4 regions of the Paenibacillus sp. WG02 genome follow, and region 1 is predicted to be linked to each of the others. Evidence: riboswitches for the same ligand, from Rfam matches in the RefSeq annotation. Region 1 holds a riboswitch; each other region holds the start of a gene.
The links. Region 1 has a riboswitch for cyclic di-AMP ahead of ACBP55_RS20005 (hypothetical protein). Riboswitches for the same ligand answer to the same signal wherever they lie in the genome.

Region 1 (7,400 bases):
CTAACGGCGGTCAAGTTATCCATTTGTAATCATTGATCTCCGCTTTGTTCCATTAAAAAGAAACAGCGGCAGTTAAAGACCCAGAAAAAAGAATGTCTTAGACTGCCGCTATAAATACGAAAATAACAACTAAAAATGAAACGTTTTTTTCCGTGAAGCATCGATTTTTACCCGTCAATTAACAGGTAAGTGGCGGCTAACAAATTTAGATCCACAACTCGTTGCTGTGGATCTATTTCTGTGCTCGAACTTATCTATGATGAGATTTGGGAAGCTTTGCAGTCGGGTATTAAGCTAAACTGATGGTAGAGGGGCATTAGGAAGAGGGAAACCAATAATTTTGCAAGGTCTGACGCATAGCCCTTTCGTTAACATTTTGGCAGTAATGTGAAACATCCCAAGTTTGAGTATACTTCATGAAGTAGTCAGTTTCGGGGCCGCTCTGGAGAAACATGAACCTTGAAAGTGACATACTGTTGTCATATTTAGAATGTTAAAATATACGAAGACCATCCAAAAGGAGAGATAGAATTTTGGGTAAAAAGATAGATTACAAGAAAGATTTTAAACAACTCTATTTGCCGAATACATTACCGGAAATTGTGGAAGTGCCGAGGATACCGTTTTTTATGGTCAGTAGTTCTGGAGATCCGAACGGCGAGGAATTTGCCAAGGCGGTAGAAGCTTTGTACAGTTTGAGTTATGCGGTGAGAATGTCTTACAAAAGTGACAATATACCGGCTGAATACTACGAATATACGGTTTTTCCGCTTGAGGGTGTGTGGGACTTGCTTGATCTGACCAAGCCTGCGACGGACAAAAACAATTTGAAGTACACGATTATGATACGCCAACCCGATTTTTTGACAGAAAAATGGTTTGAGCGGTTTCTAGAACACACGAAAAAGAAAAAACCTAATCCGTTCCTTGAAAAAGTTCGGTTTGAGCATGCGGAAGAAGGGTTGTGTTGTCAAATGATGCATATCGGAAGCTTTGACGATGAACCGAAAAGCTTTGCTCGAATGGAAGTGTTCTGTTCAGAGAATGGTTATAGCCGTACCAGCAAAATTCATCGAGAGATTTATTTGTCAGATCCTCGAAAGACTAACCGGAAAAGCTGAAAACGGTGTTAAGATTTCTTGTGAAAAAATACTGATTCTCGCCAAAGACAAATTGGGGCTGTGAAACTGATTCGTCAGGTTCGAAAGGGTAATAGCTTCTCCTTATTCGCTTCGGATCAAAATCCTGCTTTAGTCACCCCAACGGGTATCTTGTATACGGAGGAAGTGGCGGTAATATACATGGTCCGACCTGATACTCCTCCCCAAGTTAAATTGGTAGTTATTTCAGGAATCCTCAACAATCCGATAACGCTTCCGTCTGGTTCAAACACCCATATTCCTCCCGGTCCTGCGCAGTATACGTGTCCCTCTGCGTCCACCTTCAAGCCATCGGCTACGCCCTCTCCCATGCTCACGTCCAGCTTGGCGAACAGTCTGCCGTACACCAATCGGCCTTGCTCATCAAGATCGAACACTCTGATATGCTGACGTTCCGTGTCGCTGACATAAAGCTTTCGTTCATCAGGCGATAACGCTAAACCGTTAGGACCAGCAAAGTCATTGATCAGTAGTGTCAGTTTGCCTGACGGAGATAACCTGTAGACTCCCTGAAACAACTGATCTTGCGCTTTCGGTGCTTGCAATTCATTCACTAAACCGTAATTGGGGTCTGTGAAGTAAATGGAGTGGTCCGAAGCTACAATTACATCGTTCGGACTGTTCAAGCGTTTTCCCTCATAGCAGTCAGCCAGCGTAACGATCGTTCCAATCGGATCATACAGGGAATATAAAGAGAGCCTTCGACCAGCATGCTCGCAAGCAATGAGCCGCTGTTCGGCGTCAAACGCCAGTCCGTTCGACATTCCACTTGGACGCCGCACTACGGAGAGATGGTCCTGCTCCCTCAAGCGATAAATCGTGTTTGCCTTAATATCGCTGAATACAAGCGAGCCGTCCGTTTTATCCCAAGCTGGACCCTCGGTAAGAATAAATCCGGTGGCCGCCTGTTCAAGACAGGTGATCTGAGGAAACAAATCATAAAATACTTTAGATGCAATATTAGCTTTCATTTCTTTTACCTGCAATATCCAAATGTATTTCTCCTTTAAGACCCAGAATGAGTTTTTTCTTAGGATATGCAGGAAACATGTTAGTCGTCAAAAACATCACAACACGCCCCCCCATGTGAAACTTCAATTCTCTACTTTACCTTATCGTATAAGCTTCAAGCCTAGTAGGGGAGCTAAGAATCAGCAGTTGCCCTTGCAGTTGTTGTTGACCTTGCTGCGTTAACCACAGTAAAATTGAACTATTAGTTGAAAATAGACATAAAAAATATAAGTAAATATTACTATTGTTTCTATATATGTATTGGGGTAAATTGATAAAATAAGAATGAATCATACTACGCTTAATTCTTTAGATTAAAGAAGCGGGGGAACCAAGTTTTCTGGGGTGAGTACACTTTTAAGTGTTAGGGTTAACTTTCAACCCGAATCCGTCAGCTAACTTCGTCAGCGTGGAAAGAAAATGATAAAAACATTAAATTGGCCTTTATTTTTTAGGGCTCTATTCCCTCGCTTCCTTTTTTCGTTCAAGAGAAAAAAGGAGGAATTAGACATGCTTTTTAAGAGAGTAACCAAAGAGGTGAAGAACCTTTTTCAATCGAAAAGATCAAACACTTCTGTACAACGTCAAGAAGAGATTCTTCACTTAAAGCGACGGCTGGAGGAGTTCGACATTCAATTTTCCAATTTGGTGTATCGGCCATCAGGCGTCGAAACACAAACTTTATTGGAAATAAGCAAAACGGTCGGACAAAACAATAACTTGCTAAACCAGCTAAGTTTGGAAAGGGATTTAGCGGTTCAACAATTACTAGCCAATCGCGTCGGCATTTCCAAAAAATATTTGGAGGAACATCACGAATTTATCGTAACCATGGCTCATATTTTTGGTGGTCCGTATCCTTGCCTCAGAGAGTACATTAGAAGCAGTATTATATGAGTTTCGTTGAAGGATAAAGCTATTTTTCGGTTGTTAATATTAAGCCCATCATAACCAACTTTTTGATCGTATGTTATGGAAGTCCTTCACATTTAATTCTTCATTCAACTAACAGAATAGATACTTGAAAAAAGCAGGCAGCTGAGACAACCTGCTTTTTTCATTGAGCGGGCAGGGAAATTTAAGATGAACGATGGAGAACCTTACCAAAAATTTAAAGAAACGGCTAGAAGAAAAGGATTTGCCTCGATGCTTAGATATTATGAAATTACTTGTTTCTGATTGAATGAAAGCACTGGTTAATGTAATTATTTAACAAGAGGGTTGAAACATATCCGAATCAGTCTACGTCAGGGATGAAAGGGGGGGATTTATTGTGAGAATTTGGGCATTTTTAATGACTTTCTTCGTTGTAATTTTAAGTGGATGCTCGAATTTTAATACGAATTCAATTCAGGGAAACGCTGTGATCGATTGGGTCGATTTTGTTAAATTATCAGGAAATTCATACACTGGATTGTTTGAAGGTGTGATAAAGGATCCAAATGATGTAACCAATCAGGTAATTGGTGAAGTCAAATTTAAAGTGGGAGATGTTGTTACTAACCCCAATTATCAAACGAAAGCAGGAGATGCTGCATTTTTAGAGATTGGAACTAAACTTTACAAGGTCAAAGGGTTTGAAATAAATGAGTTAATAGCTGCAAGAGATGAGACCAGAATTGGAGGATATCGTTTATATGCGGAGGATGACTTTAAAAAAAATATGAGGCATAACTATAAAGATGTGCCTAAATAAAAAGTAGAGCGAGTGGACCTTTATAATCATATTGAAGTAAAACCCTACAAAACCCTTTATAATAGCGAGAAAGAACAATTTATTCAGTTTTTGGAAAGCGGGAAAGATACGGAAAATTATAATCCCCAGAACAGGGGGGGCGATCCGACATATTATCATTTCGTGTTCTACACGAACGAGCTGATAGCCTACGCCTTTACTCTTACTGATGATGGCACTAATGTTTTTTTCTCACCATGGAATACAAGAATTGTTGAAAATGAAATTCGAAAATTGATTCAATAATAAACGCTAATTATTGAGGGAAGCAGAACGATAGTTAAGGAGTGTTCTTTGGGCAGCCCCTTTTTCGTTCATTGATGTAACAGGCAGATTGTTTTAGTGATATAGGTTAATTCAAAGATATGGTAATCTGTATTCAGATATAAAATCATTAGGAGCTAAAATAATGGGAAAAGTTAGTGCGATAATACAGGATCCATATTTTGATCAGCCTTCTTTAGGCAGAGATTGGAGAGGTAATAATGGGAAATACGGATAAGTTTGAAATGATAGCAAATATATATGACACTTCTGAAAGAATTCAAATTGCAAAGGTATCATCAGATGCCATACGTGAATATTTAGTTGACGCTAAAAGTAAGAATGCTATTGATTTTGGGTGTGGAACTGGTCTTGTTGGAATGAACTTGTTAAACGAGTTTAATTCTATGCTTTTTCTAGATACATCACAAAACATGATTAATCAAATAAAGCAAAAAATTTCTGATTTTAATATTCAGAATGTAGATACATTATGCTTTGATTTTGAAAAGGAAGATCTATCGGATTTACATGCTGACTATATTATTATGGCTCAGGTTCTCCTCCATATTAATGATGTTGAATTCGTTTTATCAAGATTATTCGATGTTCTAAATGAAGGAGGACATTTACTAATCGTAGATTTTAATAAAAATGAAAAAATAGTTTCAGATATAGTTCATAACGGATTTAATCAAACAAAGCTAACTGACATTATGACTAAAATAGGGTACAGGGATATTCAATCCAAAACTTTTTATAATGGAAGTAAAATATTCATGGGGCATGATGCATCTATGTTTATTCTTGATTCTCAAAAATAAACTCTCAAGACGGAAATTATCCCGTTAGTAGATTTGAGGCTATCGAGATCGCGCAATCAAAAAAGGCTCTAAAACAAGCGATTGAATTAGCTCCTAAACGTGAGCAATAGGATTTTGTGCAAACTGGCAAAACGACACGGAAAATAACATGAATAAAAATACTCATGCTGATTCGTCAGTATGGGTTTTTTTGTTTTTTTATGTATGTACAATTAGCATGATTAAGGGCAGTAGGAATAACATGACAAAGTCGACAGATACCATTCCAGAAAATATGTTCAATGGTAAAGACTGGATAAGGGAACCATGCTAAGAACTTAATGAAAGTGAAAGTTGACCTGTTAGTGCTGAACCTAGGTAAATGCCGTGTGCAACTAATGTGCTTCACCATAGACTGTTGTTGTGGTGTGGTGTGGAGCCCCCCTCATACTAAATTATATTTGTTGAGAAAAAGAAGTAAGGCTCTAATCTGCTAAATCTTGTTGGGATTTATAGCTCGCCTCTTTGGTGTTAAAAGAAATAAAAAAGGCAAAACAACAAATAAACAAAGGAGAGAGATAAATGTCTAAAGAATTTCATTTGACCACAGCTCGAAAAGTGCCTTTGAAAACACAGAAAAGAATTAAGAGCATTTCCCCGGGTTTGATTGGTAGTGTTGTTGTTGTTCGAACACTTTTTAATACTTTTACAGGATGTTTACTAAGTGTTGGACGAAACGCTATCCGTTTGAGGATTTTTAGCGGGATTGACAGAATATTTATAACGATTCGAATTCCAATTGGCATCATCATTGATATTTTCCGTTTTCCATGCCCTTGACGAGATCAATCTAAATTGAAGAAAAGAGCCACAGCGGCTCTTTTTCTTTTTCTAATTGCATTTCAGGCATATCTCGAAGTTTTCATCCTTTTACAGTTACAGATCACGATAAGAAGAACGGCAATGCTTAACCAAGCACAGCAAGTATACATTCGGGAACAAGAGAACCATTCTATAAGTGGGCCCATCATAAGTCCGCCAAGTGAAAAACCAAGATCGTACGAGGAAATGAAAAGACCAAGCAAAACATGACGGGAATATGTAGGCAAAACGAAAGTAAGATAAGTCATAAGGGTTGGATAAATCAAGGCGATAGCAAACCCGTTGCATATGACCATGTTCCCATAAATAAAAAGCCGCAATTGGTCCAAACAACTGAGGAAGCATGGTAGACAAGGTATAGAGCGATACGCCCTGCGCCCGATCTTTCTCCGAAAGCGCTTCAACAATCCCCAATCTTAGCGAGGAAATGGTGATAAAGTTTAGTGATGATGCAGGGCGTTTTTGGGATATATTTATTGTCACGGCCAAAAGAGAGGAACTTTCCTCCATTCCCAATGAGGGTACTCTGTACGTACAATAATCAAGGCGAGGGAAATAAGAACTTGTACAACCAGTTGAACTAACGGGAACGATGCATAATAATACGCGGCTGTTTGTTTGAATCGGTAGCAGTGTTGTGCTTACGGGCAGAAATGTTGAATGAACGATTGTTTTTAATTTAGAGTGAATCAAATCCGTTGTGATATAATGTACTTTAAAGTGCGCTATAAATCAGGAGGAATCACGATGGATCGAGACTATATCGTAAAAATCAATGAATATTTGCAAATTGATGATTACAACTTGGATTTGATTCTCCAGTGCTTCGATGAGATTCAGCACTCGGAATTTCTGAAAGAGCAATTAGAGATTGCACGGAATCAAATTTTTGTAGAGAACCAATTTGATTTATCCGAAGACGTCAAGGCAAATGTGGCAAATCACTTGCAAGGAGCGAACTTTTTCCCGCTCATCGTGCTGTTGGATAAATTCGATGACGTTCTAACGTTTTATGAGAAGCATAAGTTGCCAAAGGAGATCTTGCTTCACACCTTCAGCGACGTGAATTTATGGATCCGAGGTTATAAAGATAGAAATCAGAAAGACGGATTTGAAGAACTTCGATGGTTGCAAAACCATTTTAAGAATAAGATTTTCAGATTGGGACGTTTGCAATTTATTTATAAGAAAAATTATTTAAAGGCTAGAGTCTATAGAAATAAAAAGACCAGTGAAATAGTCATTATCCCTCATGATCAGGTGAAGTTTGATGTTGGAGGTTTTACGATTCCGATCACCATCCCTAGCATAGATTTGAACCAAAATTACTTTTCATCAAGAGTGCTGGAAACGGATACGGCTATTATTTCCAATTGCATTCTTGACAATGGGGTCATGATTAAAAAAGACGTGACCCTTGCAAAAGTGGAATATGACCTCGTTTTGGATGAAAACGATGATGTACTTGATGTACATATACCTGCTTACGAATCGTTAAACATAGAAAAATGCAAGCAATCCTTCGAACAGGCATTGGAGTTTTAT
Region 2 (7,400 bases), 3.5 Mb from region 1:
TGAGGGAACGTGTGTGCAAATGCTTCATGTGGGGCCCTATGCAACAGAACCGGAAACTTTGAAGCAAATCGAGGATTTCTTAGCTGAACATAGTCAATGCATCCGCGGCCTCCATCATGAGATTTATTTATCAGACCCGAGAAAAGTAGATCCTTCGAAAATGAAGACGATCTTGCGATATCCAATAGCTGCTGCAGAAGTGGTGAAGGGGTGACTTTTGCTGTAAAATAGAAGAATATGTCGATATGAATATGGGGAGGAACGGCAGATGCAGACACGATATTTGGCGGGGGCTGTAAAAGTCTTTGGCATCCTTGTTATCTTGTTCGGATTTATGTATCCAGCTTCTGCTGTCCAAGCCTCGTGGCTAGATCGGGTGAAAGACATCTATCAATTGCCAGAGAATGTGCAACAAATTCAGAAAGACTATGAGAGTACGAAGCAGCAATTAGAGGATCAGAAGGACAAGCTTTCCGAAGCCATACGGCATTCGCAAGAAACTGAGGAACGGCTTCTAGGGCAAAACGAAACGCTTAAAAGGGAAAATGAACAATTGCAAGAACGTTTGAAGGCCATGGAACAAGTTGCTTTAGATAAAGATAAGCGAAATCGGAAATTAACCTATATGGTTGTGACGGCTGTTTTGCTAATTGTTTTTTATTTTGTGCTTGGCCGCGTGTTTCGATTCATGGTTTGGCGGAGACAGAAGCGCGGAATGAGATAGATGTAGTCTATGAGGGGGTCCGGTGTGTATGGAGGTATCTTTCGAGGAAGTAAGCTCACATGCGAAGATAGCCACGTTGCGCATCGAACAGAATGAGTCTGTTCATGTGCTGCATCCGAGCCAAATTGTCGCTTTTCAAGGGAAGTCTGAGCAGAGAGAAGATTCTTTCATGAAGTTGCCGAGTATGTATAGGAAGAAGCGTTTTGTCCAGTCACGGCTGCATGGTCCTGCCAATGTCATGCTAGGGCTGCCTGAAGGCTATAGCATGGCTGTTATACCTATAGGAACGGATGATGATCTTCTGTATGAATTCCGACATGTTTTGTTTTACACAGAGGGAGTCAGCTACTCTTCTCATCTGCAAAATGTTAAGAATACACTGATTACGCAGGATTTCGTGAAAATGCAGTTTAAAGGTCCAGGCAAACTAGGACTTCTGACTGCAGGACCGATTTATCAAATGGCATTGGATGCCAAGCAGCCCTTATATGTCGATACAAGCTGTCTTGTTGCCTATCCGCGGAACGCTCAGCTGCGTCTATGTGTGTACGGCAATACATTGGCCAGTCAGCATATGAATTATCATTGGGAAATAACGGGACATGGTCACGTTCTCATGCAGCCCTGTAAGCCAGATCGCAAATTAGATGAGCATATGAAAAATGACAGTTTACTGCGCCGCATTGCCAGAGAAGTACTGCCGTTTGGCGGTATTTTCATCAAATAAAAAAAGGTAAGAAAAAACATTTGCATTTGTCCTCAATTCCTGATATATTATTCCTTGTCGCCTCGGAGAAACGTTAGCGAGAATGACATGCAATTATACGATGCGGAAGTGGCTCAGCGGTAGAGCATCGCCTTGCCAAGGCGAGGGTCGCGGGTTCGATCCCCGTCTTCCGCTCCAACTCATTTGCGCCCTTAGCTCAGCTGGATAGAGTATTTGACTACGAATCAAAAGGTCGGGAGTTCGAATCTCTCAGGGCGCGCCATTTTCATAAAACGCATCGGGACGTAGCTCAGCTTGGTAGAGCACCTGCTTTGGGAGCAGGGGGTCGCATGTTCAAATCGTGTCGTCCCGACCATCAATCCCTTTATTAATACGCGGGCGTAGTTTAATGGTAGAACTTCAGCCTTCCAAGCTGATCGCGCGGGTTCGATTCCCGCCGCCCGCTTAACAGCAAGTGAAAGAAAGACCACCTTCGGGTGGTTTTTTTTCTTTTGGGGTAAACGAAGGGATTCCACCCTATTTAACGCGGTTGGGTTCGCTGTATGGTTTAGGGTGAAGGGGGCGGTCGGATTTAGGAAGCCTGTATGAGTGCTTTTTCTTGTCTATAAGTGGGAAGTTGTACTTCGTGCAACAATTTCTTTGGCTTTCTACTCTCTAAGCAAGAGATGTTGTATGCTGTACAACAATTTAGCCTTAATTCGTACTAAAAGGCCACTTTGGGTCTAAATTGTTGCATTTTTTGCAACATGTGCAGAGAAAATGCTTGATTTGGTTGATTAAAGTTGTACGTAGTACAACTTTAGTTGTTTGTGCGGGAAGGGATGAGAATCCGCAGGGGTTCGACCATACGTGACGGCTTCGAAGGTTAAACCCGAGTAGGACGTGCATCACACCGGTGAAAATTTAAGGATAAGCTGAAAAGAACTAGCATCCCGTACGTGAAGGCATCGAAGGATAACCCGTGGAGGACAAGCAAGCGGTCCTTGAATTCAACGGAGTAGATGAGCCTGATTTTGAGCTAATACAGATGCAAAAAGTGCATGTATTTTGAATATAAACGTACTTTTGAGAGGCAGAAGCTGCAGAAAGTACAGCAAAATCTCCCAAAGTGAGCCCAAACGTTCGAATTCAGCTGATTTTGATGTACAAAATGCAGGAATATTGAGAAATGAGATCATTGTTATGAAATTTGATGTACTTTTTGCATGATTCACTTGCCAAGGCTAATCCAAGCCTGTGACTCTGACAACTGATTTTCGTACGGAGCCAGTCACTTTATTACTCTGGAGATTCAATGGCGGTCTGACCTGGTTCTAATGGGAGCGAATAGAGGAATCATTCAACAAGCGAAATCAAAAGCGTAATAACTTCTCAAAGTGATAATTTCAACATTATCGCATTGAAACGGACGTGGACCGATATCGAATTAGACATGTCTCAAGACATAATCACATATGCATGAAATCGAAGCTTGAACGATGACGTTCAGGCTTCTTCTTTTTTGTGCTGAAAAAGCACTTGCATAAACTAATTATATTAGTTAAAATACTAATTATATTAGTATTCAGAAAGGAATGGGTCTCGACATGTCATTTATTGTATTTATGCTCTTATTTACAGTTTTAGGTGGATGGCTTGAAAGCCGTGTTCTCAAGCGTTCGAAAAGGGAGGGAATGTAAATGTTTGCTGGACATTTTGGGCTTGCTGCAGCATTGAAAGCAAGAACACCGGAGGTGCCGATCTGGGCGCTCATACTTAGTACTCAGCTGCTTGACGTTGTATTTGTACCCTTATTTCTTTCTAGTATTGAAACGATCGATACAAGCCTGGGTACGGGTTATGGGGAAGGGATTATTCACGCTGATTACACACACTCATTAGTTGGGGCGCTGCTCATTGCTATCTTATCGGGATTATTGGCTTGGAAATTATGGGGGAAAAGAGGAGGCGCAGCTATAGGAGTGCTTACCTTCAGTCACTGGATACTTGATCTTCTCGTTCATCGTGCAGATATGCCATTCTTACCGGGGAATGTTGGAGGACTTCCATTAGTAGGATTTAGTCTGTGGCAGTGGCCGTGGGTGAGTGCGGCTATTGAGATTATTCTCGTGATTGTAGGGGCTATTCTTTACTTTCGCACACTTCGTAATACCGCTAAACTGTCAAAATATAAGACACCAGACGATAACTTCATATGGCGTGCACATCTTGCAGGGGGAGTCATGGCCGTTCTGTTGATTGCCTCCTTTATTTCAGATTTTGTCTTGCACTTATAATTTCTTGGATACTATTACCACTGCGCAAAAGTTGAAACTAACAGTCAAATTATGCTAGTCTAACATAGACAAAAAATGCCGAATCTCGGAGCAGCAAAAGCTCTGGTACGGGGGACTTCTTTATTTGGGGTGAATGAATGCTCAGCTGTTTTAATAAACTGAGCGCGCTAGGGAAACCTCTTCCCGAACCCGTCAACTAACCTCGGAGGCTTCAAGGAGGAACAATTTTTGAAACTTTTTACAAAAAGCTTTATTTGTTCATGCGCACTTGTTTGCGCAGCAGTATCCATGTTTACGGCTCCATCGGTTCAAGCAGCATCATCTGCATCTAATGTAAAAGTCCAGGTCAATGATGAGTTGGTTCAGTTCCCAGAAGTACAGCCATTTATTGACAACACAGGAACATTGCAAGTTCCTCTACGCGTATTATCTGAGAAATTGGGTTATCAAGTAGGCTGGGCGAAGCAAGAAAGCGAAATTGTGGTCACGTTGGTGAACAAGCAGCAGATGATTCAACTGACAACCGACGAGAAGCAAGCGATCGTTAACAGCAAGAAGATTAGTCTGGAAAGCAGTCCGACGCTTTATCAAGGTAATACTTATGTACCCTTACGTTTCATCACTGAAACATTCGGTTCTCCGATTGAATGGAATGAGGCGAATCGTATTGCAATGGTGAATGTCGATGGCAAGTCGCACAAACCAGCTTGGATTGCACCGCCACCAGCACCAGCACCAGCTCCAAAGGTAGCAGCGGCAGTTATACCGTCCATGTCTGATCAAATCGTGCAAACAGCAAATACGTTCATGGGAACGCCATACGTTTGGGGAGGCACAACACCCAGAGGGTTTGATTGTTCCGGATTTGTACGCTATTTGTACGAAGCTAAAGGTATTGATCTACCCAGAACTGCGGTCCAAATGTACGATGAAGCAGGAACCAGGGTTATGGACTTGAAGGCTGGAGATCTTGTGTTTTTTGCTGCAGGAAGTGTGAACCACGTAGGGATTTATCTGGGAAATGATCAATTCATTTCGGCGACAACGTCAAGAGGTGTAAGGATAGATAGTCTCGCCAGTTCATACTGGGGATCCAGATATGTGGGAGCCAAAAGAGTTTTGTAAGTAAGCCATGTGGTGAAAAAAGGATTAATTCCATGGGCATTTGTTTTCTATGAATCTTTCGAATGAAAGCATAGAAGGCAGATGTTCTTTTTTTATGCGAAATATTGCGATTTTTATCGAAATTTTATGGTTTTTAGCCTATAATGAAGAAATGTTTGGAAGAAAGCAGGTGACACGAACCGCATGCAATTAAGTGTCTGGAAAAGTTGGTTTTATAAAAAAAGACATTCGAATAAAGCAAATAGCATGTATATCGTGGAAAAAGGTCCTGCCATACCAGAGGAGATTCGGGGAGTCATTGATCGATTTTTCCTTACGTATAATCAATTCAAAGGGGCTAGAAGCTTACAGACGGATACGTTTATAAAAGAAGTCTTTTACGCAACGAAACAGGATCCGAAGGATCAAAGGTCGATTGAAGAGATGGAAGCCTATATTCAGCATAAAAATGTGCATCGATTGCGATTGAAATCGTATGTTGTCGATGAGTATCTTCGCATAGGCGAGAAGGTTTGCATGATTGGCGTGACGAGGGAATTCAGTAATAATCAGCGAAATCGCGTGCTTTATTTTCTAATAAAAGAGGATCAGTCTTGGCGCTTTCATCATATCGCAAGGTCGCACCATGGGACGGTTCTAGATAAGTTTCAAGTGAATGAGCAAACGGGATTCGTGGTTGGAAATGATAAAGCCGCTCTCCTCTTTCTAACACACTCCGGGTCTGCCGATGCCTCCACCTTTATATTGGGTGATTATGTGCATGTGGAAGGTTATTTGGAAGTGGAGCAAGAGGTGAGCAGCCAACTGTATTACCGAATTGTACGAATGAATCGCGTGCACTAAAAACGAAGTGAAACCCGGTAAAGCTGTGGATCCCACTGGATCTGTCCGCCTAAGGATTCAATAATGGCTCGTAAGGGCATATAAATATGACCATCTAGTATGGTAGGAGCTTCAGGGAGTACGACCGATTGCCCATTCACCGTCATCACGGAATGATCCGGCCGAAGCTCAAGATTAGTAGAACCATGATGAACGGCTAATGTACGAGTTGTCCCGTTCCATTCGAATTTAGCACCAATTCTTTCTAGAATGCCCCGGAAGGGTACCATACTTGTTTCTTGCAATAAATACCCTCTGAACTCATGTACGAATTGTCCATTTACCTCTAATTGGATTTGTGGATGATCTAGACGCTCAACGACAAGTGCATTGCTCAGCGCCCTACCGGGACTTCGCAGCATGGAGCCATTTGCATACAGGGATGAACTTGCACCACCATCCATATTCATCGCATCTGTTAAACCTAGCTTTAGAAGAACCTGCGCCATATCTGCCACCGTAGCTGTGGAAAGTGTCCCCATGACAAATTGATGGGAAGCGTCTAACCCAATGAAGCTGCGTACGTTCGCACTCGTTGTGATTTTTGGATCGGTAAAGCCATCCCGTTCAAAGTCCAAATCAACAGCGCCATTGGTAAGCAGATGAGGTCCTGCTCCAATAGCAGCATCAACCGATGTAAGCATGGAGCTTGCTCCGGTATCTTGATTATGAAGTGATGAAGTCAGCTTCACGGTATCGCCAATATGGATATTAGGCAGCACGTGTGTCTTATTATTGGCACTATTTCCGAGTAGGAACACTTGTCCATCTTCTGGCATATCGACACTTTGCGTCGTTACGGCTGTAACTTTGCCCTCGCGGAGGACAACTTTGGTTGAGTTAGGAAAATCGATAGTCGGCCCAAAGGCGCGCGTGTACCAGACGACTTGATCATTGGCGGAATCACCGTAATATTTGTTCACACCCCAAGCTGTGAATGTGTAGGCTTTGCTCTGATGAGTAACGCTTATTTGGTGCTCCGTTTGGATTCGCTGTAAGCTAGCGGTTTTGTCGGCATGAACGAGAAGGGCAGGATTAACGCCGGAGTGCATGATTTTACCAGAGCCAATGAGTAAACCATTCGGGTAGCGCTGGGTATCATCCTTTTCATAGGCGTCAAAAAAAGTCCCATTGATCCCTGCAATTGCATGGTTCCTCGTTAACATGGAGGAGAAGGGCTCATCATGACCAATGCCGTCCTCAGCCGTTACAGGCTTAACGCGCAAGTAAGGATCGGTGAGATCGACGGTGACCCATTGTACAGTAAACGACTTGCCATTATAAGCAATCGTTCGGCTTTGGGTTTGAACGGTACCTTGTGCGGAAGTAGATGCTGGGAAGATAAGGGCTGCTGAGAGCAGACAGATGAGCATCGCGGTGTAAGTAAGAATGCGGAAACGCGCATGAGGCATAGCAGCTATCATCCTTTCTGAATTTACTTCTTTTTTAATTCGCGCAAGGAGTAGAACGTTCCTCTCCAATTGATGCCACCTTGTTTCCAAGTTAGCCAAACGGAGCGGACGATCGTATAAAGGAGCAGGGAGGCGCTGACAGGAAGCAGGAAAGCTTCATCCCCGCGTTTGCTCATGAGGCGGAACATTAGCTTGCGGTATAGCCATATTTGTAAAATGACAGCGACAGCATAGGCGGCTCCTCTCCAGTCCCA
Region 3 (7,400 bases), 3.3 Mb from region 1:
CCCTAAATCATGAACAACTCCTGCTGCAACATCATCATAATAGGCTGTGCCCGAGCGAAAAAATACAGGACGCCGTCCAGTCAGCTTCTCGATCTGGTCAGCATTGTCTTTCACTTCATGAATAACTTCGTTCACATTCTTGGTTCCCGCGATGCCATACGCCAACTTGCCATTTACAGACAAGGGCCGATGCTCGGTCCCATGATTTTCAATCTCGAACAGTGGGTTTGCGGCTAATTTGGCAAATATGTCTTTATTGGCCGTTATCCATCTCGCATTCATAAATAAAGTAGCCGGGATGTTCTCCTTGATCAAATAGTCGATCAGCTTCTCATCGTACCCACTGCCCTCTTTCCCCCCACATGCGTCAAAAGTCAGCGCAATCACTTGTTCCTTTGTAGTAAGATGTGTCCGAACGCCTGGGACATTTTCGCCCCATTTCTTTGGTTTAGCGTTTCCGTAACGCTCGATTAGGGTCTTTTCCAAAGACGAAAAAGCCGGACTAGGCGATGAACTGGGTTCGCTTGGAGGCGAAGATGGAATCAGCGGTGTATCCATGGCTGTTGGAGCTGATGCCGATGCCACCGATGGCGTCGGAGTCTCTTTTGACACCATTGTCGTCGATGTTGGTATAGATGCTGGTGTCATTGTCACTGTCGGTGCACCACTTACCTCAGCAGTCCCTTGAGCTGACTTTCTATTACCCATCTCACAGGATGACAACGCTATCATTACGAGAAGAAGGAAGAGAAGGCACATCGTGCGCCCCCTCATTTGTGCTTTCGCCAATCCAGACTGCTTTTAGACAGCAGATGTCCAAAATCGTTCTCAAGCCGTTTTTCTTCTGCTTTGCGAGCAGCTTCCGCCTTTGCTCTCTCTGCATCTTTCTTCGCTTGTTCCTCTGCTTTCATGGCATCAGCCTGCGCTTTGAGTCCCTCAAGTATTTCCGGGCGCAGTAAATCCTTAAGTGTTGTGGGTTTATCTTGCACGCTGGTAACAGCAGGAGTAGACGACCATTTTTTCTTTGCCATAACGGGTTCACCTCAGTTCAGTTTCTCCCTATTATTGTACACTTCTACTCGTGCAAATGATACGGTACCGTCGCCACGACGATATCTTTATCTGCTTGCAGCTTCGAACGAATGCGTGCAGCAGACTGGTTATGGAGCAGTCGATGCCACCATTTTTTCGGCATAAATTGCGGTAGAATGACCATAATGTTTTGTTTTTCCGAAACATGTGTGTCAATTCTCTCAATAAATTCAGCAAGCGGCTTAAGTATCGTCCGATAACGCGATTTAAAAATAACCAATCGAACGCCCGGATCCCATTTATCCCACTTCTCCTGCATCAATTCTTCATCTTCATCTGAGAACGATACATAGAAGGCAATCACGTTTGGCGACAACGATTTCGCATAGTTCAAGGACTGTGCCACAACCCGATGAATGCCCGCCACAGGCACAATAATCAAAGGCTCCTTCGTGCAAACCCGCTCAATCGTTATATCAATACGCAATTGCTTCGCTACATCATCGTAGTGATGACTAATTTTCGTAATTAACCAAAGCAGCAGCGGGGTTATAATAATAACAATCCACGCACCTTCGGCAAATTTAGTTATGGAAAATATGAGCAAAACAACAAGAGAAACGATCCCGCCTAAACCATTGATGAGCAGCTTTCCGATCCAACCTTTCACTCGCTCTCTCAACCATTTACGAACCAAGCCGCCTTGCGCAAGTGTAAAAGATAAAAACACGCCAATCGCATATAGAGGAATGAGTGCATCTGTCTTACCTTTGAAACCAATCAGAAGAATACTGGCAAGCACACCAAGCGTGATAATCCCATAGTGGAACGAAAGTCGGTCTCCTCGGAACGAGAACATACGCGGAAAGTTTTTATCCTGTGCCATAATGGATGCTAAGATTGGAAAGCCGTTGAAGCTAGTATTTGCAGCCAAAACCAGAATGAGCATGGTACCAATTTGAGTTGCATAGTACATCGCCCCACGACCAAAAGCCTGCTCTGTCACCATCGATAAGACGGATGTATGGCCATTAGGATCAGGTACAATACCATAACCCAAAGCTAATACCGTTACGCCTCCAAACACGATAGCCAAAAGTGTCCCTAAGGAAACTAACGTGCGCTTCGCGTTTTTAACGGATGGTGTGCGGAAATGTGGCACGGCATCGGAGATGGCCTCGATCCCTGTCACGGCGGAACACCCCGAGGAAAATGCTTTTAAAAGGACGAATAACGTCAATGAGCTTGTCATTGAACTCGGAGCAAACACTATAGGATGCATATTAATGGAACCCGTCAGCATATCGTATATACCTTTGCCCACTAGCAGTAAAATACAAAATATAAAAAAGTACGTTGGAATAGCGAAAATCGTACCTGATTCCGATGTTCCACGTAAATTAAGCCAAACCATGATCCACACAAGAACTAAAGTAATCGGAACAATATACGGCACCGCTGATGGAAACGCTGACGTAATCGCCTGCACGCCGGCAGAGATCGAAACGGCAACGGTAAGTGTATAGTCAATGAGCAGCGAAACACCAGTCAGCCTTCCCCACACCATACCTAGGTTTTCTTTGGAAACCATATACGCTCCGCCACCTTGCGGATAGGCCTCTATCACTTGTCTATAGCTCAAAACTAGCAGCATAATCAGAGCAATAATGGATAACGCAATAGGCAAAGAGAACGCAAAAGCGGCAACCCCAACAGTCGCAAGTTCTAAAAGAATCTGCTCAGTCCCGTAAGCAACTGACGATAAGGCATCCGAGGATAGGATCGGCAGTCCTTTCCAAACCGGCATTTTTTCGGATTCCATTTCGCTGGATTTAAGCGGTTTGCCAAACATAATTTTTTTCAATGAGTCGCTTGTCATTCGTGATAGTTCCCCCAATTAAACCTAATATCTGACGTATTCTTGTGTTTTAGGACGCAAAAAAACACAAGGATAGACCTTGTGTTTATACACATGTTCTCCTTCCCACGGTCGCTTACGAGGTTAGCTGTCGGGTTCGGGCCGCGAGAATCTGCCCTAAATGGTGCCATACGTAAGCACCTTTACTCACCCCATAAAACTTTTGGTTCCCCCGCTTTTCTAATAAGAAAATTAAGCGAAATATTCAACTGTAACGTACGAGTTGAATACTACTCTCTTCTTACAGCATAGTAAAGGATTGAATAAACTTAAAAAGATAACTCCAACCACTACATTCACTCAATAATACGCTTACAATCCTGCCATTCATTGATTTACTTCCATTCTCTTATTACATCGTGGATTTTTAACATTTGGCGAATAGCCCGGGTTGAGCATCACTGGTGGATTCGTCTTTTTTTACGCTTGACAGAAAAATACAACTACTTTAAGATTTAGCTGTATGATAGCTGTACAGCTATATAGCTATATAGACACACAGTTAAATCGAACTAAGAAAATTTATAGGGAGGTCACACGTATGACTGTTATTGTAAAGAAGATGTCGATCACTGGGTTAACCATTGTCATGTTAGCAGGAGGGATACTGGCAGGCTGCTCGTCGGATGAGAAGACGGGAAACGCGGGCGGAGACAAAAATGCGACCGTTACACTAAAAATGATTGAGAGTTTGACCAGCCCTGAAAGAACAACGCTTCTCAAAAACATGCTCGGCGAATTCGAGAAGCAAAATCCAACCATTAAAGTAGAGTTAATCTCGCCGCCGCTTCAGAATGCGGATACGAAGATCGCTGCTATGCTGGGAGCGAAAGAAAGTTTGGATGTTCTCGAGGTTCGAGATAATACCGCAAAACAATTTGTAACAAATAATTTCATCGAAGATCTGAAACCGTTTACAACGAAGTGGGAGAATTACAAGACGTTGAACGACAGTGCTAAAATGGCAGCTGAATACATTGATAACAAGCCATATTACATACCTTACGGGCTGTACCAGAAAGTATTGTACTATCGTCAAGACTGGTTCAAAGAAAAAGGATTAACCCCGCCGAAAACGTGGCAAGAGGTCTATGAAAAGGGCAAAGCGCTCACTGACCCAGCCAAGAATCGTTACGGATATGCGTATCGTGGCGGAGCAGGGGGCGATAACTTCTCCCTCATGATTATGCAAGCGTTTGTCGGTGATAAAATTAATCCGAACGACTCCATGTTCTTGAAGGACGGTCAAACGATCTTCTCCTCGCCGGAAGCGAAACAAGCCATGGAATTATTCACGAAAATTTATCAAGAAGCTTCGCCAAAGGATTCAACGAACTGGGCTTTTGCGGAAACAGTGGAAAGCTTCGTGTCGGGTGTAACCGCGATGTTGATTAACGATCCGGAAGTTATCTCCGTAACGAAAGAGAAAATGGCAGAAGGAACATGGGCGACAGCGCCAATTCCACTAGGACCCAGTGGTAAAGCTCCAAGATTCGTCGGCGCAGCAGGATGGGGAATGACATCATACACCAAACATAAAGAAGAAGCTTGGAAGTTGATCGAATTCTTATCGAGCCCCGAGCAGAACTTGAAGTTCGCCAAGGGCATTGGACTCATTCCGATTCACACTTCGGCGCAAGATGATGAATTCTTTAAAGTTGGGGCCTACCAAGCCTTTATCAATATGAACAATAATTCCAAAGATTACTTCATGATGAGAGATGCGACAAACTATCAAGGTAATGGCCAATTTAAAAAGCTTCAAGTTGAAAACAATCAGGCGATGATCCTAGGCAGCATGCAGCTGGATAAAGTTCTAGAGCAGTGGGACGCTTACTGGAAAAATGAAAAAGCAACTCAGAAAAAATAACCCGGATGACAAAGGTGCTTTGGAGGGGTCTGGATCAAAGGGACCCCTCCTTTCTTTGGATACTTACGGGAGGAGGACAAAGATGAAAGATAATGTAAACAAGTTCATATTTTACTGCTTGCAACCTTCCCTACTGGTCGTTTCTGTATTTACGTTTTACCCTTTCTTTCGGGGTGTTGGGATGGCGTTCCAGAAATATACACTATTCGATTTAACGGATATTCATTTTATTGGGTTTGACAATTTCACTCTCATATTTGGCCAGCCTGCTTTTCTGAAAGCTCTGTCCAACAGCTTCTTTTGGGTGTTTATCTCTCTTTTCTTACAGTTTACTTTAGGGTTCATTTTGGCATTGGTCTTGAAGAAACCGTTCAAAGGCAGAGGTGTCTACCAAGGACTAATCTTCTACTCATGGGCTATGTCTGGATTCCTGATCGGCATCATCTGGAGATGGCTGTTAAACGGCCAAATCGGTGTTATTAACGATCTGCTTTTAAAGATGGGCCTCATTACCGAAAGGATTGGTTTTTTATCCGATCCTAAGTGGGCGTTGCCTTCTGTGATTGCAGCTAACGTCTGGTACGGCGTAGCGTTCTTTGCTATCATGCTGCTTGCTGCGCTTCAGTCGATCCCTGCTGATCTCTATGAATCCGCTGGTATCGATGGGGCGAACAGTTCACAGAAGTTCTGGTACGTGACTATCCCTTACATTATGCCGACGATCATCGCTACTACTTTGCTGCGGGTGATCTGGATTTTCAATTTCCCGGATATTATATATGCGATGACCAATGGAGGACCTGCGGGCTCTTCACATATTTTGGCCACTTTCATGATGGATAAAATTATGTTCGGAGGCGACTACGGTCAAGCTGCTGCGGCAGGGGTCATTATGGTTATTCTATTAGCCATGTATACCGTGTTTTACTTGATGGCGACCAAGTCCGAGAAAGGAGCTGATTTCTGATGAATCCCATCATGAAATGGTTACGTCTCCCTGGAAAAGTGTTGTTTCTGGGCATTGTGCTGATCGTCATGTTATTTCCGCTCTACTGGATTTTCATCACTTCACTCAAGCCGTCCAAAGAAATTTTTAAGCTGCCCCTGCAATATTGGCCGTCAACGATATCATTCGAAAACTATATAAATATCTTCAAAATCTCCAATTTTCATATTTATATCTTTAATAGTTTGATCGTTTCTCTCGCTTCTGCATTCACAGTGCTTCTTATTACGACGCTCAGTGCTTATGTATTGGCTCGTCATAAATTTAAGGGTGGCCCTCAAATTATGTTCGCCTTTTTCATGACACAGATGATACCGGCTTTTGTCGGGTTCGCCCCGTTGTATCTCATGATGTCGAAATTCGGCCTGCTGAATCAGTTGTATTCACTCATTATTTTGTACACAGCCGGACTCATACCATTCTGCACGATTATGCTCCGCGGCTTTTTCCAACGCATTCCTGCCAGTTTGGAAGAAGCGGCTGTGATTGATGGATGCACGCGGTTGTCAGCGTTGTTCCGTATTATTATGCCGGTCATGCTGCCGGGTGTTGCAGCGACTTTTATTTTTGCTTTTGTACAAAATTGGAATGAACTCTTCATGTCGATCATGTTTATCGATAAAGAATCGGCCAAGACGATTCCGGTTGCTATGAACGGCTTCATTACGAAGTTTAATATTGATTGGGGCCCCATGTCTGCGGGAGCGGTGCTATCTGTTATTCCTACGATTATTATTTTCGCGTTTTGTCAGCGATTCATTGTTGAAGGATTAACACAAGGCGCCGAAAAAGGCTAATTCGTACATAGAATCATAGAAGCATTTAGGAGAAGGTGGAGGAAAGTATGCCAGAGATTCAGACATACAGCAAGAAGACCATCGTCACGCATGACGTGCATGATGAGCGACATTACGGTGCGGTCACGCATCCGATTTATCAGAACAGTTTGTTCACGTTTGAAACGCATGAAGAATTGGAAGAGGCGCTTGCCTTTGAAGTGAGTAGTATGATTTACACTCGCGGCAACAATCCGACGGTTCGTCTATTGGAAGAGCGTTTGGCAGAGCTGGAAGGCGGAGAGGAAGCGAGATGCTTTGCCTCAGGTATGGCAGCGATTTCGGCTGCCATCTTGTCAACCGTACAAGCGGGTGACCATATCGTGTGCGTGGATGGCTGCTACGGTCCAGCCAGAAGACTTATGAAAGAATATCTGGTGAAATTTCAAGTTGAGACTACCTTTGTTGATGGTAAGGATATGATGCAAGTTCTGGGTGCCGTACGTCCGAACACCCGCTTAATTTATTTGGAGAGTCCGACGAGCATTTTATTTGAACTTCAGGATTTAGAGCAAATCGCAGCGCTTGCAAAAAAAATTGGAGCAAAAACCATTATTGACGGTTCATGGGCTAGCCCATGCTTCCAAAGTCCGCTGTCTAATGGCATTGATATGGTCGTACACTCGATGACTAAGTATATTTCCGGTCATAGCGACTTGATCGGAGGGGTCGTGATTGGCGCAAAACAACATATAGATCAACTGTTCCGAGAGGAATTCCAGCTGTTCGGCGGTATCC
Region 4 (7,400 bases), 2.9 Mb from region 1:
AGCGATGGCAGGATGTCACTCGCTTTATCCGGAAGCGATCACGGCTCTGTTGGATGTTGATTATGATAAAGGCTCGGCTTACCCGCGTTATGTCAGAGGAACGACGCATGTGGACAATAACGGGTGTTTGAAGGTTAAGCCATCAGGTATTGATAAGTCCAGTATCATGGTGTCCATTAAAGACGCGGATTGTTTGATATATTTACCTGCCGGAGGTAAAGGGTTCGTAAGAGACGAGCGCGTAATTGTGTATCCTATCAAATAGATATGGCCTACCTATCGCTGAACTTCAGTTGAGAAGTTATTGATGGTAGGCCGCTTTGTTAAAAAGCTGATCTTATCTACATGAGGTGATTTGAGATGAACGAAATTCGTACATTACGGCAAGAGGAGCTTCTAGAGAGCTTTGCTCTATCTGAGTTTGCTTTTCAATATGAGCTTACTGCTGAGGAAAAGGCAGAGCGAATAAGTTCTACGGATCCTAATCAAACGTGGGGCTATTTCATTGACGGCAATATGGCTGCAAAGCTTACTTTACTTAACTTCCGGACTTGGATTAACGGGAAGAGCTTCGCGATGGGCGGTATTGCGGGCGTAGCAACATGGCCGGAGTACCGACGCAATGGGATGGTGGGACAGCTGCTGGTTCAAACGCTTAAAACGATGAGAGAGCAGGGGCAGACGATTTCCTTTCTTGCGCCGTTTAAGTTTGAATTCTATCGTAGATATGGCTGGGAAACCTACGTGGATTATTTGAAATATGAAATTCCTGTCGATAAGCTTCCCAAGTTTAAAGCCGCAGAGGGCAGTTCAATTATTCGTGTAGCCAAAAGCGAAGAGGTTCTCAATCCAATCTACGCTAAGTTTGCAAAAGCATATAATGGCATGATGGAGCGGGATGCAGACTGGTGGAATAATCGTTATATGAAATTTAAAAAGGGCACAGCTGCCGTCTATACGAACGCTCAAGGGGAACAGCGGGGCTATGTATTTTACCAGGTAAAGGACTCGGTGGCGACCATCCATGAGTTGGTTTTTCTTGACGAGGAAGCAAGACGCGGCTTATGGAAATTCCTTGCAGATCATGATTCGATGATCACCAAGGTCGAAGTGAAAGCACCTGTAGATGACCAACTTCCATTTCTGGTGCATGATCCAAAGTTCAAACAGGAGAAGATTACTTATTTCTCGGCGAGAATTGTGGATGTAGAAGCTTTTCTGACGGAATATGTATATGAAGCTCGCGACCGGGCGGAAACCATATATTTACATATTTCAGATGCGCAGGCAGATTGGAACCAAGGCGTCTTTCGGCTACAGTTTACCGACAATGGAAAAGCTGCCGTCGTAACGAAGCTGTCTGAAGATGAAATACCTGCAGAGGATCAAATACTTGGCTGTAGCATACAGACGTTGACGGCTTTGTTCATGGGTTATCAGAAAGCAGGATTTATGGCCCGAATTGAGCGTCTTCAAGGCTCTGATGAGCTTGTTGGCCGGTTGGAACATGCGATTCCGCGGCGAACAACTTATTTAGCGGATTTCTTTTAAAAGATGAAAAAAGACGGTACCCGTGGCAAAACAATGGGGCCGTCTTTTTTTACGAGATTATGTCGGAGAAGCGCGCCATTAACACCGAATAAAGTGACTTGATCAAGGGTAGCCTAATGGAAATCATTAGCAGGAGGGTGTGCCCTTGTATCATTTGTATACTCATAATGATCTGGATGGAGTAGGTTGCGGTATAATAGCTCGATTAGCATTTGGTGAAAAGGTAGAAATCCGTTATAACTCTGTTGGAGGGTTGAATCTACAAGTAAACCGTTTTTTAGAAAAATCAAGAAAAAAAAGCCAATTGTTTATCACCGACTTATCCGTGGATGAAACGAATGAAAAAGGACTTAACGAGTTTGTGAAATCAGGTGGAAAAGTAAAACTGATTGATCATCATAAAACCTCGCTTCATTTAAACAAATATCCGTGGGGAATGGTTCAGATCGCGTATGAAAATGGAAAACTCGCTTCTGCAACTTCTCTATTTTATGAGTATCTGATCCAGAACGGATTGTTGAAGCCAATGAAAGGATTAGATGAATTCGTCGAATTGGTCCGTCAGTATGATACATGGGAATGGGAACAGAATGAATACATCAAGGCTAAGCGATTAAACGATCTCTTTTATCTAATTTCCATCGAAGAATTCGAGGAAAAAATGGTGGCTCGCATTCAGAAAAGTGAGCAATTTGCGTTTGACTCCTTTGAAGAAAAAATTTTGGATATGGAAGAAGAAAAAATTGAACGCTATGTGCGCAGAAAAAAGAGAGAAATCATCCACTCTCGTATAGATGACCATCATGTAGGGATTGTTCATGCGGAATCCTATCATTCTGAACTTGGAAACGATTTGGGCAAAGAAAACCCTCATCTGGATTACATCGCAATCATGAATATGGGCGGTAAAAAGATAAGCTTTCGAACGATTCACGATCACATCGACGTCTCGGAAATTGCGGGTCTTTATGGAGGAGGAGGCCATGCGAAAGCATCCGGTTGTTCAATGACAGAAGAAGCTTATCAATTTTATGTTGCGAAGCCATTTCCAATGGAACCCATTCGCGCGGATGCAAATAAAAATACATTTAACACGAAAAATTCTGTGTATGGATCACTTTATGAGAATAGAAATGAACAGCAAGTGTTTATTTTTCCTTCTGGAGGCAGATGGGAAATCGATGTGGATGGGGTCGAATCCAACCAACATTTTTCTACTTTTGAAGAGGCAGAACGTTATGTTAAAAGGGAGTATGCAGCTTGGTTAGTTCGGGACGAAACGTATGTTTCATTCCTAATGGAGCATATGGCGGCAAGAAAAACTAAAACCCTCGAGGGTAGTTCAGTCATATAAAGAGCAACGCCAGTTCCAGATAACTGGGATAAAATGCAAGCCGCCTTCTCATACTAACTATGAGACAATGGAGGTGAATGCAATGCCCAAAAATGACGCCGATCCCAAGCATGACCGCGAAGATAACAAAGCAGATAAGAAAAACAATCAGCAGAATAACGCTAATTTCATGGAAGAAGCTCAAACGCTATCGAGCAACGAGGCACCTGATTACGTTCCAAGTTTAAATGGTATCCCCAAAAATCAAGTTTAAGTAACTACTGCAGGCTGCTCTTCTCGTCACTAGTATGATGGGAGAGCAGCCTTTCTAGTGCAATATTAGCAGAAGGAGGTGCGTGGATGAGCCCTTCCACCATAAATAAAAAAAGCTGATTTCTTGAGAATATAATCTCAGAAACCAAGCTTTTTTTTATTTCAGCCGTTTAATTGGATAGCTTGTACACTTTAATGGTTTGGATACCAAACTTTTGCAAGGATTGCTTGGATCCTGGGATAAAGATATCAATACGTTTTCCTTTGATTGCACCGCCAGTATCTGTTGCGTAAGCATACATGCCGCCTGCAGGGAGGCCATTGAAATTATAACCTTCTATATAGAGCTTAGACCCTAGAGGAATCACCGACGGATCTACAGCAACGGTTCCAATACCTAATGGATTACCCATATAATCGATAGCTCCGTAGCCGCCATTTTCAGATGGATCTGCTGAATAGGCAGTAGATTGAAATAATTCATAATCTGGCGCGTGCTGATTGCCATCTTTACTTAGAATAGCTAATTTGCTGCTAGCGTCCCACTGAACGGGAATATTGGATGCTTTGCTTAAGAACCGAAGAGGCACGTATACGCGTCCATTTTGGAATTCTGCATGTGTGTCCATCTCGACAGGAGTGCTATCGATTTTGGCTTCTTTTTGTCCCGATACTAAGGTGATCGAATGTTTGTTGTTATTTAACGTGACTTTGATCTCATCGCCTTCTTTTTGCCACTTCACGTCATAACCAAGCTTCTCCGTTACGAAACGAATCGGTACTTGGGTAGCATGATTGTCATCCAAAAATGGCTGAGCATCCGGAAATTGAACAAGCTCATCATTGACTTGCACTTTCACATCCATCTCAGCGGCATGCGCCGAAAATGGGGAAAGAAAGCCTCCTGCCAACACTGTTAAAGACACAGCAAGGCTAGTTAACCCTTTAGTAATTGTATGCAATTGGTAATCCTCCTTCAATGAGCCTTCGAGGTTAGTTGACGGGTTCGGGAAGAAGGTTCTCCCTAGTCTGCTCCTTTGAAGAGCAAATATTCACCCCATGTAAATCGTCCCCCGTACCGGCACTTTGTCTGTGCACCGGACTCGGCTTCAAATAGTTTAGCATTCGAGGCTCTGTGGGACAACGGCCAAAATATGGATGGAGGTCTTAGAAGGTACTGGACTTAGGTCTAGGTACAAAAACAGTCGCGAGTCCGTTTTGACGAATACCGGTTTCAGGTACGATAGAAGCATGAAGAATACGTGAAGGGCGGTAAGCAGAATGAGTATGGATCGATCGAAAGGGTTGGCATTGGTTTTAATTACGGCAGGTATACTTATTTCTCTGCATCAGTTGGGCAGTCATATTCATTTAATGGGATTATTATTCCCAGCAGCGATGCTTGGATTAGGCTATGTAGGCATTAAGAATGGGAAGAAAATAGGATGGTTTATCGCCGGCTTAGGCGGCTTAATTTTGACCATTAAACTATCAGGCTTAATCGCGATTGCATTCGCAATAGGTTTAGTGATGTATGGTTTTCATTTGCTGAAGAAACGAAATGAATTTTAAATCTTAAGAAATGGGGGTGTAACTTCATGAATATATTGAATCGCATTGGCAAAATGGCGGAAGCTGCATGGCAAGAAACGGCCGGCAAGCTTGAGCATCAAGAACGGGGAAGCAGCGTGATTGAGAAGCTGGAACAGCGCTACGAGGAGGCGCTGCAGCGGACTATTGAGCTGCGACAACACATTGTGAACGCAGAGGAGATGGCGCAGCTGCGCGGCGAGCAGGCCGAGCTGGCGATGCGCGCCGGCGATGAGGAGCTCGCGCGGCTAGCACTCTTAGAGAAGCAGCGCGAGGAAGTCGCTTGCGAGCACTACCGCGCGCAGTATGCGAGCAGCCAGGACATGTGCCTGGCGCTCGCGGATGAACTGCGCGGGCTGCGTGCAGGGCACGCAGCCGAGGGGGCTCGGGTGCAGCCGCCGGGCAGCGGGCTGCACGGGAAAGAGGCTCGCGACGCATGGCGCGAGCTGGAAGTGACCGGCCGCGAGCTCGGCCGGGAAGCGCTGCAGGGGCTCCGCGAAGCAGGCCGCCTGTCGCAAGAGACGCTGAAGGAAGCCGGCGGCAACCTTCAGCAGGAGCTGCGCACGCTGCGCGGCAAGCTCCAGCAGGATTGGCAGCAGCATCGCTCCAGCGATGACACGGACCCTCGCGGCAAGAAATAGCCGCGAGTTTTCCCTCCAGCGTCTAGTAAATAGGCGCTGGAGGGCCCTTGACCTCCATGATTCATGCGGAAGCCTTGCCGCGCAAGGATTTGCATCTTGGAGGTCGTCCATTCTTATGGTATGCTAGGAATCTATATGAACTAATTTTAAAAGTCAGCCAGAGGAGGTGCAGCGATGGGAGAAGAAACTAAAAGCAACCGTAACCGCAATACAGCACTAGTGCTGATTGGAGCCGGTCTTTTTTTGCTTCTAGATCATACAATAGGCTTTTTCCCCATTCTTGCCATTATCCTCATCTTGCTAGGCATTCATCGGGTCCGTTCACGCAAAGAGCGCAAAGGTTATGTACTGATCGGTATAGGGGCAGTGATTTTATTCGGTGATCACATTACTATCGTGTTCTCTATTGTTTTAATTTCGCTAGGTTTGTTTTTCATACGATCGAAACAAGTACACAAAGACGACACGTACATGCAGAAGCAGAAATTGGTGGATAGCGTCCGTTTAGGCCGTGAGCCTTGGATTTTGCGTAACAGTTCAACTTGGTACATTATTGGAGAGACCTACATTGATCTTTCACTTGCGATATTGGAGCAAAAGGAAACCACTGTCATCCTGCAAGGCGTTGTAGGAGATGTAGATATAAAAGTACCGGAAGATATCGGTGTCGCTGTCACAGCATCCATCTCTTTCGGGCAGATTCAAGTTGCGAATGAGCGCGAGTCAGGAGTTATGAACAAGCTGATCTGGCAGTCCCCTAACTATGACCTTTGCGATCACCGCGTGAAACTTGTGCTTTCTTACATCGTAGGAGATATCAAAATCAAAGTATTGTGAGAATGCGCTTAGGCACGCGTAAAGATCTCGAGGAGGTTCATTATCCATTGGACGGCTATAAACGACGATTAACGAATATGATATGGCGCAGCATGAGTGAATCGATCATCTTTAGTTTCGTTGTGTTTGGCGCGATCATTTATTTTTTGAATTCACGCAATCTGATTGTGCCTTTTACGAGTTGGCAAGAAGGCGTTAAGTTTACATTCATGGCGATTCTGGTTATTGGCGGAATTGGTGCTGTGTATGGCTTCTGGAATAGCAACCGAATTACTCGGAGGCTGGAGCCAATGATGGAGACGATGATTTTGCTCGAAAAAGGGACGTTTGCCCGTGGCGGTTTCCAGAACGGTGAAGATGAAATCGGGCGTCTGGGTGATCAGTTAGGCCGTATTATGAAGCGGTGGGAAGAGCAGGTTACTTCTCTACAGCGCTTATCTAATGATAATGCGGAGCTTGCGGAGAAAGCTAAGCTGTCTGCCGTGATTGAAGAAAGACAGCGATTGGCGCGTGAGCTTCATGATGCGGTGAGCCAGCAATTATTCGCAATATCCATGACGGCAACAGCTGTAGGGCGTACCTTGGACAAAGATTTTGAGAAGGCTAAAAGGCAAATTCATCTCATTGAGGAGATGGCTTCTGTTGCTCAATCGGAAATGAGAGCCTTGCTTCTGCATTTAAGACCTATTCATCTGGAAGGGAAACGACTGTCGGAAGGACTTGTCGAACTCCTGAAGGAGCTTGCGGCTAAAGTGCCCATGGCGATTACTTGGGATATGGACGAGGATATCCGCTTGAATAAGGGGATTGAGGACCATTTGTTCCGTATTGTACAAGAGGCGCTTTCTAATGCTCTGCGTCATTCTAAGGCAAATAAGCTGGAAGTGAAGCTGCTGCATCGTCCTGATGGTGTTCGGCTTGCGATACGCGATGACGGAGTGGGTTTTGAATTAGATGCTAAGAAGCTTACATCGTATGGTATAGTGTCCATGAAGGAGCGGGTTAATGAAATTGGCGGCTCTGTGGATATCATAACAGCACCTGATAGAGGTACGCGTATCGAAATTCGTGTGCCAATATTAGCTGCTGAATATGCGGTTGAAAGTTAATTCATTACTATAGATAGCTTGAAGAAAATAGTTTTCTATCGAGAGGAGAAGCAAATGGACGACGCG

Region 2: another riboswitch for cyclic di-AMP. It lies ahead of ACBP55_RS04520 (C40 family peptidase); the one in region 1 lies ahead of ACBP55_RS20005 (hypothetical protein).
Region 3: another riboswitch for cyclic di-AMP. It lies ahead of ACBP55_RS34925 (APC family permease); the one in region 1 lies ahead of ACBP55_RS20005 (hypothetical protein).
Region 4: another riboswitch for cyclic di-AMP. It lies ahead of ACBP55_RS07135 (stalk domain-containing protein); the one in region 1 lies ahead of ACBP55_RS20005 (hypothetical protein).

What each region holds. Positions count from the first base shown of each region.
Region 1 is NZ_AP036016.1:4,432,902-4,440,301, reverse strand. It holds gene ACBP55_RS20020 (Gfo/Idh/MocA family protein) at 1-29, shown strand, start outside; gene ACBP55_RS20015 (GyrI-like domain-containing protein) at 534-1,121, shown strand; gene ACBP55_RS20010 (SMP-30/gluconolactonase/LRE family protein) at 1,238-2,131, opposite strand; cyclic di-AMP (ydaO/yuaA leader) riboswitch at 2,460-2,595, shown strand; gene ACBP55_RS20005 (hypothetical protein) at 2,682-3,068, shown strand; gene ACBP55_RS20000 (hypothetical protein) at 3,445-3,867, shown strand; gene ACBP55_RS19995 (class I SAM-dependent methyltransferase) at 4,392-4,994, shown strand; gene ACBP55_RS19990 (hypothetical protein) at 5,556-5,813, shown strand; gene ACBP55_RS19985 (acyltransferase domain-containing protein) at 6,603-7,400, shown strand, end outside.
Region 2 is NZ_AP036016.1:963,676-971,075, forward strand. It holds gene ACBP55_RS04480 (GyrI-like domain-containing protein) at 1-214, shown strand, start outside; gene ACBP55_RS04485 (hypothetical protein) at 269-724, shown strand; gene ACBP55_RS04490 (AIM24 family protein) at 753-1,451, shown strand; tRNA gene ACBP55_RS04495 (tRNA-Gly) at 1,554-1,628, shown strand; tRNA gene ACBP55_RS04500 (tRNA-Arg) at 1,637-1,713, shown strand; tRNA gene ACBP55_RS04505 (tRNA-Pro) at 1,730-1,806, shown strand; tRNA gene ACBP55_RS04510 (tRNA-Gly) at 1,826-1,896, shown strand; gene ACBP55_RS04515 (permease) at 3,131-3,727, shown strand; cyclic di-AMP (ydaO/yuaA leader) riboswitch at 3,794-3,953, shown strand; gene ACBP55_RS04520 (C40 family peptidase) at 3,956-4,852, shown strand; gene ACBP55_RS04525 (hypothetical protein) at 5,036-5,695, shown strand; gene ACBP55_RS04530 (stalk domain-containing protein) at 5,692-7,146, opposite strand; gene ACBP55_RS04535 (glycosyltransferase family 2 protein) at 7,303-7,400, opposite strand, start outside.
Region 3 is NZ_AP036016.1:7,740,838-7,748,237, forward strand. It holds gene ACBP55_RS34915 (polysaccharide deacetylase family protein) at 1-759, opposite strand, end outside; gene ACBP55_RS34920 (YqkE family protein) at 771-1,031, opposite strand; gene ACBP55_RS34925 (APC family permease) at 1,076-2,911, opposite strand; cyclic di-AMP (ydaO/yuaA leader) riboswitch at 3,009-3,159, opposite strand; gene ACBP55_RS34930 (ABC transporter substrate-binding protein) at 3,492-4,820, shown strand; gene ACBP55_RS34935 (carbohydrate ABC transporter permease) at 4,903-5,787, shown strand; gene ACBP55_RS34940 (carbohydrate ABC transporter permease) at 5,787-6,623, shown strand; gene ACBP55_RS34945 (trans-sulfuration enzyme family protein) at 6,671-7,400, shown strand, end outside.
Region 4 is NZ_AP036016.1:1,484,443-1,491,842, forward strand. It holds gene ACBP55_RS07115 (molybdopterin-binding protein) at 1-265, shown strand, start outside; gene ACBP55_RS07120 (GNAT family N-acetyltransferase) at 361-1,551, shown strand; gene ACBP55_RS07125 (DHH family phosphoesterase) at 1,697-2,905, shown strand; gene ACBP55_RS07130 (hypothetical protein) at 2,988-3,158, shown strand; gene ACBP55_RS07135 (stalk domain-containing protein) at 3,328-4,119, opposite strand; cyclic di-AMP (ydaO/yuaA leader) riboswitch at 4,124-4,276, opposite strand; gene ACBP55_RS07140 (hypothetical protein) at 4,439-4,729, shown strand; gene ACBP55_RS07145 (PspA/IM30 family protein) at 4,756-5,388, shown strand; gene liaF (cell wall-active antibiotics response protein LiaF) at 5,563-6,225, shown strand; gene ACBP55_RS07155 (sensor histidine kinase) at 6,273-7,334, shown strand; gene ACBP55_RS07160 (response regulator) at 7,389-7,400, shown strand, end outside.